Regions from separate parts of the Paenibacillus sp. FSL R10-2778 genome, predicted to be linked through region 3. Evidence: riboswitches for the same ligand, from Rfam matches in the RefSeq annotation. Region 3 holds a riboswitch; each other region holds the start of a gene.
What was found. Region 3 has a riboswitch for thiamine pyrophosphate ahead of NST40_RS09510 (thiamine phosphate synthase). Riboswitches for the same ligand answer to the same signal wherever they lie in the genome.

Region 1 (3,126 bases), 1.7 Mb from region 3:
ACACGTTTTTTTCTGGATAATAAAGAGCTTGAAGCTGCCTACTACGGAGATGGCTACTGTGTTTCCCATGAACGAATGGAGCGCACCTATTTACCGTTTGCTGCACATGTCCTTTTTCCACGCAGGAAGGATGCCGACTCGTTTCGCCGTTTTTCCAGAGTAAATAATCTCGACTGCATTCTGGAGATTCCGCAGCAATCTATATTTTTCAAAATTCTCTCGACGGATATATTCATATGTCCTTTTCAGCTTGGATTCGTGACGATACGTGTCCAGCTGGAGGGGGATTCAATTCCCTTTAGTATTGCCCTAGAATTCGCAGATCGTTTCCGTGCGCTAGAGAATACCTTCATACAGGATGATTACACTTATATTCATTGCGGGGAACAGACCTATGAGATGGTAGAGGATTTTGTCTTCCGAAATTTGGTGGATGGACTGGAGCCATATCTGGATCAATCGGATATCAATGGGGCTTATTTCGAGACCCTTCCTTTTTTCGTAGATGAAAGAATGCAGGTGCAAGCTTTTTATGGCTTTCAGAATGAAGAAAGCTCTGATGAGATTAGTGTAAATCTGCGCTATCGTGCCTCACAGCTTGATGGAATTGATCTAAACGGAAAGCCCTATGCCAGTGCCAGCGATCCAGCGTATATTGCGAACTATTGTCATGAACACTCCTATAATCGCTGGGGTCCAGACACGTATTATATGATGAATGAGCAGACTTTTTGCTGCATGACCCGCGCTGAACAGGAGATTGCTGTTAGTCTAGCCAACCAGATGTACGGGCAATATTATTACGGATTTTTACTCAATATTTTCCACAAAATCGTTCTGCTAAAGCTCGCCAATATGCACTCCCGACTTCGGATTAATCATGATTATGAGGAAATAGACAATCTAATCTACTCCATCAATAAGTTCTCGGCTAAGTTCTACTTCTTGGAGTTGATTTCCCAGTCGCAGGGCCGGGAGATATTTCTTCAGCTGCGTAAAGTATACGGAAACGATGCTTTGTTCGAGGAAGTGAAAGAAACCTTAAATGACCTGTTTCAGTATCAGGATAAGTTTCAGTCCAAGCGACGGGATAATCTGCTGATGATTCTCACTGTATTTACGGTAGTAAGCGGGATTTACGGCATGAATCAGGTCATTGACGATTTGGATGGAAAGATTCAATGGAGTAAAATGATTGGTTATTCTCCCTTTGAATTTCTTGCCCTCTTCGTGATCATGAGCGGGATTCTGATCAGCGTTGTCCTCACGCTAGGGGCACTGGTTAGTGAGCTTAAACGGCGTCACCGCAAGAAATATAAAGACCTAGACTAGCAAAAAAGAAACTACTGGATTGGAAAAATTCAGGAGTGCACTACTAGACATTCCGAGTACAGCCGTCTATAATACACCGTATGCGAGAAATATAAGATATAAAGTATGGGTACAAAACTTATGCTTACTTATATTGCACATAGAAATACCCGTTAACTTCATAGAACCAGGGGTGCTGGAATTGGCCGGCTGAGATTGTATCCCACAAGATACTGACCCTTATACCTGATCTGGATAATGCCAGCGTAGGAATCGCCAATTGGTTCTGGTCCCTGTGACCTTAACTAACCTTGCGCCAAGCCAGCGTCCCGATCACTCGGGGCGCTTTTTTTGTAAGATCACTAAAAGATGTAGAAAAACGTACATACTACACTTTACGGTTCATGTTGTGAAGACGGGATTCTTGTAACCTTAAAGGAGAGAAGAAGACATGCACCTTAAAAAAGCACTTACGTTGTGCCTCACCTGTGTACTCATTCTTGCCATTGCCGGATGCGGCAGCAACAATGGGAATACAGCCGGAAACAAAGCAAATGCTACTGATCCAACTGCTGCGGCTGGGACGGATGCTCCAAAAGAGCTCACCAAAGTTAAAGTCGCACTCGACTGGACACCGAACACAAATCATACCGGTCTATACGTAGCTAAGGATCTTGGTTACTACGCTGAAGAAGGTCTGGACGTCGAGATCGTTCAGCCAGGCGCAGCGGGTTCTGATACTATGGTTACTTCTGGCGAAGCCGCATTTGGCATCAGCGCCCAAGAAGGATTAACACTAGCCCGTCTACAAGGCGTACCCCTTGTCTCGATAGCAGCTATTATTCAGCATAATACGTCGGGATTCGCCGCTCCAGTAGATCGCAATATTAAATCACCAAAGGATTTTGAAGGTAAAACCTACGGAGGCTGGGGCTCACCGGCCGAAGAAGCAGCCATGAAAGCTATCATGGATCCTGAAGGTGGCGATGTGAAAAAGGTGAAGCTGATCAGTATCGGTGAAGCTGATTATTTTACCGCCGTCAAACGTGACATTGATTTCGCCTGGATTTTCTACGCTTGGACTGGTGTTGAGGCTGAGTTACGTGGCGAGCCATTGGATATGCTGTACTTAAAGGATTATGCGCCGCAGCTCGATTATTACACGCCTGTACTGACGACGAGTGAGAAGCAAATTGCAGATCATCCTGATCTGGTGAAGGCCTTCATGAAAGCCACATCAAAAGGTTATCAATATGCCATAGATCATCCGGAAGAGGCTGCCGGTATGTTATCGAAGGCCGTTCCTGACCTGGACGCCGACCTTGTCCTAGCTAGCCAAAAATGGCTTAGCCCAAAATACAAGGACGATGCTGCCCGCTGGGGCGAGCAAAAAACCGAGGTCTGGCAAAATTACGGCGACTGGATGTATGATCTGAAGTTGCTGGATAAACCGCTGGATGCTGCTAGTGCATTCAGTAATGATTTTTTACCGGCGGAGTAAACAACAATTGTAATGAATTACTTCGTTATCAAAGTTGGCTTTTTGAACTTACCTTATAAAATGAGAGGATTGATTATTGTGGCTAACACCCTACTAAGCATTCAAGTAATTCCAAAAACTCCGAACAATGAGGATTCCATCCCATACGTAGATAAAGCGATTGAGGTCATTCAGAAATCCGGTGTTAAACATCAAGTGAATCCACTGGAAACCACAATGGAAGGTGAGCTTAGCGAGCTGCTGGAGGTCGTGCGTCAGATGCAGGAGGCGTTGATCGAAGCAGGCAGTCCAAGCGTAATTTCGCAGATCAAAAT
Region 2 (3,126 bases), 700 kb from region 3:
ATAGCTGCAATCGAACGTACAGGAATTTTCTCGCCGCGTGCCATAAGCACCTGTGGCTGATAGCTGAGCGCTAGATCAATTTGATTTGCTGCTACAAGCTTTAGGGCGTCATTGCTGTCCGCAGGCATTTTGATCTCGACATCCAAACCTTCCTCTTGGAAAAAACCTTGCTGTTGCGCAGCGTATAGAAAGGAATGAACGGCATTGGGATACCAATCAAGCATAATCGTCAGCTTGTGTGACTGCTTATTTTCGGAATTGGAGGAACCGGTTTGGGAGTTGTTATTTAGCTTGTCTGCCTTCCCGCAGCTGCTTAAGAGCAAAAGTGTGCATACTAGAAATACAGAAATAAGTCCTCGTTGTGGTGATTTTAAATGATTCATTGGTTAGATCCTCTTTTCTTTAAAAATAATTGTTCGAGTAAAGCTATCGCCAGAAAAAGCACAACACCAAGCGCGGACAGCAGAAATACAGCCGCGAACATTTCATCGCTCTGCATATTTCCGGCCGTTCTGCGGCTGAAGTAACCGAGTCCTTTACTGCCGCCGAGCCATTCCCCGATAGTAGCTCCGATGACGCAGTATACAATGGATAGCTTTAAGCCAGAGAAAAAAGCAGGCAACGCCAGTGGAATTTGGGTTTTGACAAGCAGCTGCCAGCGGTTTGCACCAAATGTTAATAATAAGTCCTTGTAAGTCTGGCCACTTGTACGAAGTCCATCATATGTACTCACTACGACTGGAAAAAAAGCCGTTAAAAACACCACAGCCACTTTGCTCCACAGCGAATATCCGAACCACATAATAAAAATGGGGGATAGCGCAATTAATGGGACCGTCTGGCTAATGATAAGGAAGGGATAGATGGCCTTTTCTACGGGGCGAAACAGGAACATTCCAATGCCCAGCAATACACCACAAACCACAGAAAGGACAAAACCTACCAGTATCTCCTGCAACGTCGCTAATAAATGTTGTCCGAATAACAATTGCCTGTGCTCGATCAATGCGATGCCAATAGATGAAGGTGCAGGGAGAATAAAGGCTGGAATCAAGTGAAGGCGAACAGCTGACTCCCAGATTACAAGAATGAGCAGTACCAGAAGAAGGAAGGGAGCATAGTTGTCTAGATGTTTTTTAAAAGGTATAGGTTGCATGCAATCTTCGCTCCAACTCTGCCCGTAGTGCTATAAACCGGGGTTCATAGTTCATCTTATAATGTCTTGGTTTTGGTAGATCGACAATGATCTCCTGTAATTCGCTGTGCGCACCGCCAGATAATAAATAAATCCGGTCACTGAGCAATAGTGCTTCTTCCAGATCATGAGTGATGAGCATAATCGTCTGATTCAGTTCACCCCATAACTCCACAGCCAACGGTGTATCTCACGTTTGGTCATGGCATCGAGAGCGCCAAAGGGCTCATCCAGCAGCATAAGACCACTTCCGCCTCCAGCCACTAAGGTGCGCAGAAATGCTACTCGCTGTTTCATACCTCCCGAAAGTTCATGGGGATAAGCCTTCTCTACATCTGTTAAGCCGAAGCGGGCCAACATTTCCCGAATCTGAGTGATCGTTTTCTGTTTACTAAATCTGGGCTTGATCTCCCAGGGCAAAAGGCAGTTGTCGAGCACTGTTCTCCAAGGCAGCAATAAATCCTGCTGAGGCATATAAGCGATCTGACCTAAACGACTAGCGGTTGAGGGGAGCGTAGGGAGTTTTATTTTTCCATGAGTAGGTTCGAGTAAACCGGCAACCGTTTTGAAAAATGTGCTTTTCCCGCATCCGCTAGCACCTACTACGGAGACGAATTCCCCTTGCCTGATATCCATGGATAGATTTGCGAATACAGGGGGTTGTTCAGTTTCCGGAAAAGAGTAGGTTAGGCCTTGCATAGATAAAATGGTCGTGATGATCTAACCTCCTAATATTTTTGTGGAGCGTCTAAACAAATAAAGACCCATCCATTTCCAGAGGAAATGAATGGGTCAAAAAGTTCATTCTGCATAATAACACTTAACATGCTTGATGAAAATTCTGCTCCACTTCCCTCCGCTGGTATGATCCAGATCAGGTTCCAAGGGTCCGGAGCTTGAAGCTCCGTCTCAGTCGGCCGACTCCCCTAGTGAAATAACAGGTCCATATTAATTTGTTTATAAATATACCATATCTTTCTGAGAAGTAAAGAGAGAAAGAAGTGAAGGATTAATCCAAGATTGGGTAAGATATAAGTAGAAATCTAGTTAATATTACAATTCCGATGTATATTATCGGAAAAAAGTATTGACGATCATGTGATGGCAGTGTACTATTCAATTTACCGGAAAAAAACTGGATAGAGAGAGGGGATTTAATAATGAAAAAATGGAGTCTAACTATTATATTGGCGTTAACCGTGGTTCTTGTAGCGGCTTGCGGCAATAATTCGAATACCAATACGGCTGCTGAACCAACAGCTGGAACGAATGGTGGAGCAGCATCTTCAGCGCAAAACAGTTTGGAGGCTGTGAAGGCCAGCGGCAAATTGCGGATAGGTACAGAAGGGACTTATGCACCTTTTACTTATCATGACACTGCGGGGAAATTGACGGGTTTTGACGTGGAAATTGCCGAAGAAGTAGCCAAACGTTTAGGTGTTGAAGCTGAATTTTTTGAAACTCAGTGGGATGGTATTTTTGCTGGGATGGATGCGAAACGGTTTGATGTCATTTTTAATGAAGTTTCCATTAACGAAGATCGCAAAGTGAAATATGATTTCTCTGAACCCTATATTGTATCCAAGGCAGTATTGATCGTGAGCGAAAACAATGAGGATATTAAGACCTTTGCTGATCTAAAGGGTAAAAAAGCCGGACAATCCCTGACCAGTAACTTATCCGACATCGCTCGTGAGAACGGTGCTGAAATCGTAGCTACGGACGGTTTCAATCAAGCGATGGATCTGCTGACTTCGGGACGTATTGATGCAACTGTGAATGATGGCTTGTCTTATCTGGATCTGAAAAAACAAAAACCAGATGCAAAAATTAAAGTGGTTGATGAGATTCCTGAAGGCTCACAAAGTGCTGCGGTATTCCTGAAAGGCAATGATGAGCTGGTGAATGCGGTCAGTGATGCGATTAAAGAG
Region 3 (3,126 bases):
GTCATCCTCCCGGAACTCCTTCCACAGCTGCTCATAAGGATACTGCTCCAAGCGGGCCAGTGTGTCAAAAAAGCTCATGCTAATCCTCCCTCCTTTCGTGACCTATCAAATTCAGTTCAAAAATCCAGTCAACGGTGACGAAGCAAAAGCAACTTCTTCTACAGGACCGAGTCCTGCCAAATAAGCTTTGCGGCCAGCGGATATCGCCTCGCGGAACGCTTCCGCCATGACGAGCGGATTACGTGCCGTTGCAATAGCCGTATTAAGCAGAACAGCAGCGGCCCCCATCTCCATTGCTTCCGCCGCTTCCGAGGGCTTGCCAATCCCGGCGTCTACAATAATCGGCAAATTCACTTCTTCAATAAGAATACGCACAAGCTCCTTGGTGCGCAGGCCGCGATTCGTTCCGATCGGCGCACCAAGCGGCATCACAGCAGCAGCACCGGCATCTCTCAGACGTAAAGCAGCCGAAAGGTCCGGACTCATATAAGGCAGTACTACAAAACCCTCCGCTGCTAAAATCTCTGTAGCTCGTATGGTCTCCAGATTATCTGGAAGCAGGTATTTCTGATCATTGATCACTTCGATCTTGACCCAGTTCCCCAGTCCCGCAGCTCTTGCTAATCTTGCAATACGGACTGCCTCTTCCGCTGTACGCGCTCCTGAGGTATTAGGCAGAAGAGTCATGTGACCGGGAATGTGGTTCATGATATTTTCTGCTCCACCTTGCGGGTCCACTCGGCGAAGCGCTACAGTAATCACCTGAGAACCAGAGCTAGCAATCACTTCGGGGATCAGCGTATTCCGGCTATATTTTCCGGTTCCGATAAATAATCTACTGGTTAATTCGATGCCGCCAATATGTAACGGGTCATGCATGAAATTACCTCCCTTTGGTTCTTATAAATTTCTCAAAATTCTATACCGCTCCATCTCAACCCCCACCAACAAAGTGCACCAGTTCCAAACGATCATCCTCGCTCAGAGCAGTACTTTCATAATTCTCCTTACTGACAATTTCTCCATTCAGCTCAATGATCATCAGACGACCCGACCACTCAGGAAGACTGATCAAATCAGCTATAGTTTGAATACCACCAGAACACTCTGCGGATTTCCCGTTAATCAACAGCTTCATTCTGAATCACCCCCTTCGCCCATGCTGTTACCTTCAGGCTATGAATGAACCGCCTTATGAATAGCTTTGGCGGCCTCATAAGGATCATCCGCTCCACAAATACCGGACATCACAGCAACTCCTGCCGCACCTTTCCTGATGATCTGCGCCGCATTAGCGGGGCTAATTCCGCCAATCGCAATTACAGGAATAGAGCTGGTCTTCACCGTTTCTGCAAGCAGCTCTAACCCACGTGCGGGCAGCCCTAACTTGCTATCCGAGGGAAATACATGACCAAACAAGCAATAATCAGCTCCCTGCTCTGAGGCATTCGCCGCTTCTTCCGGAGAATGAACCGATCTCCCCAGCCGAAGCTGAGGTGCAATTCGCCGGGCTGTAACCGGACTCAGACTGTGCCAAGCCAACTGAACCCCCGCGGCACCAGCTGCCAAGGCTACATCGATCCGGTCGTTGATTATCAGTTTGGTAGCGGGCATACCGGCAGCCAACAGCTGCTGTGCCGCAGCGAGCAGTTCGCATGCAGGACATTGCTTATCTCTCAGGTGAATATAATCGACCCATGTCTGCACCGTGACAGCTAGTTCAACAAAATGTCTCAGCTGTAGCTTGCCGTCTGATATTAGATGGATCTCAGCTTGCAACATCACGATCTCCTCTCTCACTTCCCTGTAGGTCAGTAAAAAACAAAAAAACTGCCCCCGTAAGGAAGGCAGTCAGAATCTGTATATAGACGGCACTACAAATAGCCCGATAACAGAAATTCGTTCTCCACTTCCCTACGCTGGTCTTAACCAGATCAGGTTCAAAGGGTCCGGAAATCCATTCCGTCTCAGCCAATCGGCACCCCTAGTGACATAAATATACAATTTTAAAATGCTAACGTGGTTATAGTAACATATTTTTTTATTGAAATACACCCATTTATTCACATTAGCTGTTCTAATCTAACCGTTTACTACCTCGCCACCATTTACATGAATAACCTGTCCAGTCACATAACTGGAATCGTCAGAGGCCAGATATACATAGGCTGGTGCCAGCTCTTCTGGTTGTCCAGGCCGTTTCATAGGCTGTGTACCTCCAAACTCGCTAACCTGTTTTGCATCAAAGGTAGAGGGAATCAGCGGTGTCCAGATTGGACCTGGTGCAACACCGTTTACCCGTATGCCCTTCTCTGCCAGATTCGTGGACAAGGATCGTGTGAAGCTAAGAATAGCTCCTTTAGTTGATGAATAGTCCAGCAGCTGCGGGCTTCCGCGATAAGCGGTAATTGAAGTTGTATTTATAATTGTAGATCCTGCTTTTAAATGAGGCATAGCTGCTTTTGTTAAATAGAACATCGCAAATATATTCGTACGGAAAGTACGCTCAAGCTGCTCGGAAGTAATATCCTCGATCTTAGCTTGCGGATGTTGCTCTGCCGCGTTATTGATGAGAATATCAAGCTTTCCTAAGCCCTCCACCGTCTGTTTAATAAGATCCTTACAGAATTTCTCGTCACCGATATCACCTGGAATTAGGATACATTTGCGGCCTTCCTGCTCGACCTGACGTTTAGTTTCCTCTGCATCTGAGTGTTCATTAAGATATGAAATGACCACATCAGCGCCTTCTTTAGCAAAAAGCACAGCAACTGCACGCCCAATTCCGCTGTCTCCACCGGTAATTAACGCCGCCTTGTCTTGCAGTTTACCTGCTGCTTTATAATTTGCCGGCTCGTATTTGGGCAGCGGCGTCATTTCACTCTCAATCCCTGGCTGATGATGCTGCTCCTGTGGGGGTAAGGTTTTTGTAGCTTGTTTATTGTTGCCTGACATCTTCCCTATCTCCTCTCGTTAAGCAAATTGATAGTTAACTGATCGTCTTAGGATGGCACAACTATGCACGTTTATACGCTGGGTTTGTCATTTTCTTAAATCGCTTTACGAATCTTACTTACCACAATGAAAGTAGAAATAAACAACCGCGAGAGATACACTGCTGTAAGT
Region 4 (3,126 bases), 2.9 Mb from region 3:
AATGATAGAGGCTGGGGACTGTCGTTATCTGTTGTTCGTTCGATATCCCCGAATTTCTGCATTATGGAGCAGCAGTCGGGCCCGGGTGGCTGGGTGAACCGGATGGATATGCCTTCTCCAAAGCCCGGGCAGATGCGGTTATGGACTTATCAGTCGATCGCTCATGGAGCAGATATGGTGTTATATTTCCGCTGGCGGACAGCTACGATGGGCAATGAAATTTATTGGCATGGAATCAATGACTATCATAATCAGCCTAACCGGAGAGTGCGGGAAGCGGGGCAGATCGGTCAGGAGCTGGCAGCAGCAGGTCATGCGTTTGTCGGTACTCGTAATCAGGCTAACATTGCTATTGTTCGTGATTATGACAATGAGTGGGATGGAGAATACGATGTTTGGCATGGCCCGTTTATGTGGAAGAGCAATAAGGAGTGGTACAAGGCGCTTCAGCGGAAGCATATCCCGAATGACGTACTCTATTTACGCAAAAAAACAACGCTGGAGGAGCTTGCAAGGTACGACGTGCTTATCTATCCTCACCCAGCGATTATGACAGATGAGACAGCAGCACTGCTGGATGAATATGTTCAGCAAGGCGGCAAACTGATCTTCGGCTGTAGAACCGGCTATAAGGATGAGCGCGGACAATGTTATATGCGTCCTTTCCCAGGTGCTGCTAAGGATCTATGCGGGATCACAGTTGAAGAATTCACAATGGTTAAGGGCAGTCGTCAGCCAACAACAATTAGCTGGTCGGGCGTGACCGAAGTCGTTACAGGAGCAGATGACTTTAATGATATTCTCAAAATAGAGGAAGCTTCGGTTGAAGTGATGGCGGTTTACGCCTCTGATTATTATGCGGGAAAACCGGCGGTAACTAGAAATCGTCGCGGCAAGGGTGAGGTTTGGTATTACGGAGCCGTATTTAATGAACAGGCAGCGGCTGAGATCATAAATTTAATTGATCTACAATCGCCAGCAGATTGGCTGGAGCTCCCAGAAGAGGTAGAGCTGCAAGTCCGTACCGGAGCTTCTTCCAGTTATGCTTTTTTGCTTAATTATAGTGAGACTCCTGTCACGATCCATCTTCATGAGACCAAAACAGATTTACTGAGCGGCACAACATTGTCGGGCGAGGTGCTTCTGGAAGGATTTGGGGTATTGGTGTTAAACTAACGTATACATTGATCTCACATTTGAGTAGATTTGGATAATTCTCTCTTTTCGGTTATACTTTGAAGTAGCAATTATATAGTCACGGGAGCTTGGTGGAACCAGGCTGAGAGGATAGTTATAACTATCGACCGTCAAACCTGATCTGGATAATGCCAGCGGAGGAAATGGAGCTCTATTTCTATTTGTCTACTCTAAGGCCGCATCTTATACAGATGTGGCCTTTTCTATGTGTGGGGAGTAGACCGTCTCCGCTTGATCAAATCACCTTATAGGAGGAATTGAGATGACAAGCGAATTGAACAACGATCCAATCAATCTATCAGCTTTTCCAGCAAGTCAAAAAGTGTATGTAAAGGGTTCACGGCCTGATATTCAGGTGCCTATGCGGGAGATCTCACTTAGTCCAACTGCGGGCATAGACGGCGAAGAGGAGAATGCTCCAATTCATGTCTATGACACAAGCGGGGCTTATACGGATGCTAATATTCATACTGATATTCGTCAGGGGTTAGAGCCCAATCGTCTAAGCTGGATTGAGGAACGAGGGGATGCGGAAGCGTACGAAGGAAGAACCGTGAAGCCTGAAGATAACGGGAATGCAACGGGAAAAGCTGTGGCGGAAGTGTTTCCAGCGCTCCATAGAAAACCTTTGCGAGCGAAAAAGGGGCGTAATGTCTCTCAAATGCATTATGCACGCAAAGGGATTATTACTTCGGAAATGGAATACGTTGCGATTCGTGAGAATGTGACACCGGAATTTGTAAGAGATGAAGTAGCCCGCGGCCGCGCCATCATTCCAGCGAATATCAATCATCCAGAGAGTGAACCAATGATTATTGGACGCAATTTTTTAGTGAAGATCAATGCCAATATAGGAAATTCCGCAGTATCCTCATCCATAGAAGAAGAGGTAGAGAAGATGAGATGGGCCACCCGCTGGGGTGCAGATAATATAATGGATCTCTCCACAGGTAAAAACATCCATACGACACGCGAGTGGATCATCCGTAATTCTCCTGTTCCTATTGGAACGGTGCCTATCTATCAAGCGTTGGAAAAAGTGAATGGGAAAGCGGAAGATTTAACATGGGAAGTGTACCGTGATACGCTCATTGAGCAAGCGGAGCAAGGGGTTGATTATTTTACCATTCATGCGGGGGTTCTGCTTCGTTATATCCCGTTGACGGTACAACGTATGACAGGCATTGTTTCAAGAGGTGGCTCCATCATGGCGGCATGGTGTCTTGCGCATCATCAAGAGAACTTTTTATATACACATTTTGAAGAGATATGTGAAATCATGAAGCTGTACGATGTTTCTTTTTCCCTAGGCGATGGATTACGTCCGGGTTCGATTGCTGATGCGAATGATGAAGCACAATTTGCCGAGTTAGAGACGTTAGGTGAATTAACAGCTATAGCTTGGAGTCATGATGTACAGGTGATGGTAGAGGGTCCAGGACATGTGCCGATGCACTTGATTAAAGAGAATATGGATAAGCAACTTGAAACTTGTAACGAAGCCCCTTTTTATACATTAGGTCCACTGACTACAGATATTGCGCCTGGTTATGATCATATTACCTCTGCTATAGGTGCAGCGATGATTGGTTGGTTCGGTACAGCTATGTTATGTTACGTAACTCCGAAGGAACATCTTGGCCTGCCTAATAAGGAAGATGTACGTATAGGGGTCATTACTTATAAAATAGCGGCTCATGCCGCAGATTTGGCGAAAGGGCATAAAGGAGCACAAGACCGGGATAATGCTCTTTCGAAAGCCCGTTTTGAATTTCGTTGGCGTGATCAATTTCATTTATCGTTAGATCCTGAGCGAGCGCTCGAATATCATGATGAGACATTGCCTGCGGAAGGCGCTAAAACAGCTCATTTCTGTTCCATGTGCGGGCCGAAATTTTGCAGTATGAAGATCTCTCATAATATCCGGAA

Region 1: it holds a riboswitch for thiamine pyrophosphate, as region 3 does, so the genes downstream of both, NST40_RS02155 (ABC transporter substrate-binding protein) here and NST40_RS09510 (thiamine phosphate synthase) in region 3, are expected to answer to the same signal.
Region 2: it holds a riboswitch for thiamine pyrophosphate, as region 3 does, so the genes downstream of both, NST40_RS12685 (ATP-binding cassette domain-containing protein) here and NST40_RS09510 (thiamine phosphate synthase) in region 3, are expected to answer to the same signal.
Region 4: it holds a riboswitch for thiamine pyrophosphate, as region 3 does, so the genes downstream of both, thiC (phosphomethylpyrimidine synthase ThiC) here and NST40_RS09510 (thiamine phosphate synthase) in region 3, are expected to answer to the same signal.

The regions. Positions count from the first base shown of each region.
Region 1 covers NZ_CP151956.1:482,330-485,455, reverse strand. Annotated here, with positions in the region: gene NST40_RS02160 (hypothetical protein) at 1-1,332, shown strand, start outside; TPP riboswitch at 1,491-1,601, shown strand; gene NST40_RS02155 (ABC transporter substrate-binding protein) at 1,763-2,812, shown strand; gene NST40_RS02150 (MTH1187 family thiamine-binding protein) at 2,891-3,126, shown strand, end outside.
Region 2 covers NZ_CP151956.1:2,892,100-2,895,225, forward strand. Annotated here, with positions in the region: gene NST40_RS12670 (ABC transporter substrate-binding protein) at 1-383, opposite strand, end outside; gene NST40_RS12675 (ABC transporter permease) at 380-1,156, opposite strand; gene NST40_RS12680 (hypothetical protein) at 1,137-1,376, opposite strand; gene NST40_RS12685 (ATP-binding cassette domain-containing protein) at 1,349-1,831, opposite strand; TPP riboswitch at 2,030-2,133, opposite strand; gene NST40_RS12690 (amino acid ABC transporter substrate-binding protein) at 2,356-3,126, shown strand, end outside.
Region 3 covers NZ_CP151956.1:2,193,301-2,196,426, reverse strand. Annotated here, with positions in the region: gene thiH (2-iminoacetate synthase ThiH) at 1-78, opposite strand, end outside; gene NST40_RS09520 (thiazole synthase) at 112-879, opposite strand; gene thiS (sulfur carrier protein ThiS) at 935-1,138, opposite strand; gene NST40_RS09510 (thiamine phosphate synthase) at 1,177-1,782, opposite strand; TPP riboswitch at 1,895-1,996, opposite strand; gene NST40_RS09505 (SDR family oxidoreductase) at 2,083-2,955, opposite strand.
Region 4 covers NZ_CP151956.1:6,179,641-6,182,766, reverse strand. Annotated here, with positions in the region: gene NST40_RS27635 (beta-galactosidase) at 1-1,176, shown strand, start outside; TPP riboswitch at 1,248-1,356, shown strand; gene thiC (phosphomethylpyrimidine synthase ThiC) at 1,460-3,126, shown strand, end outside.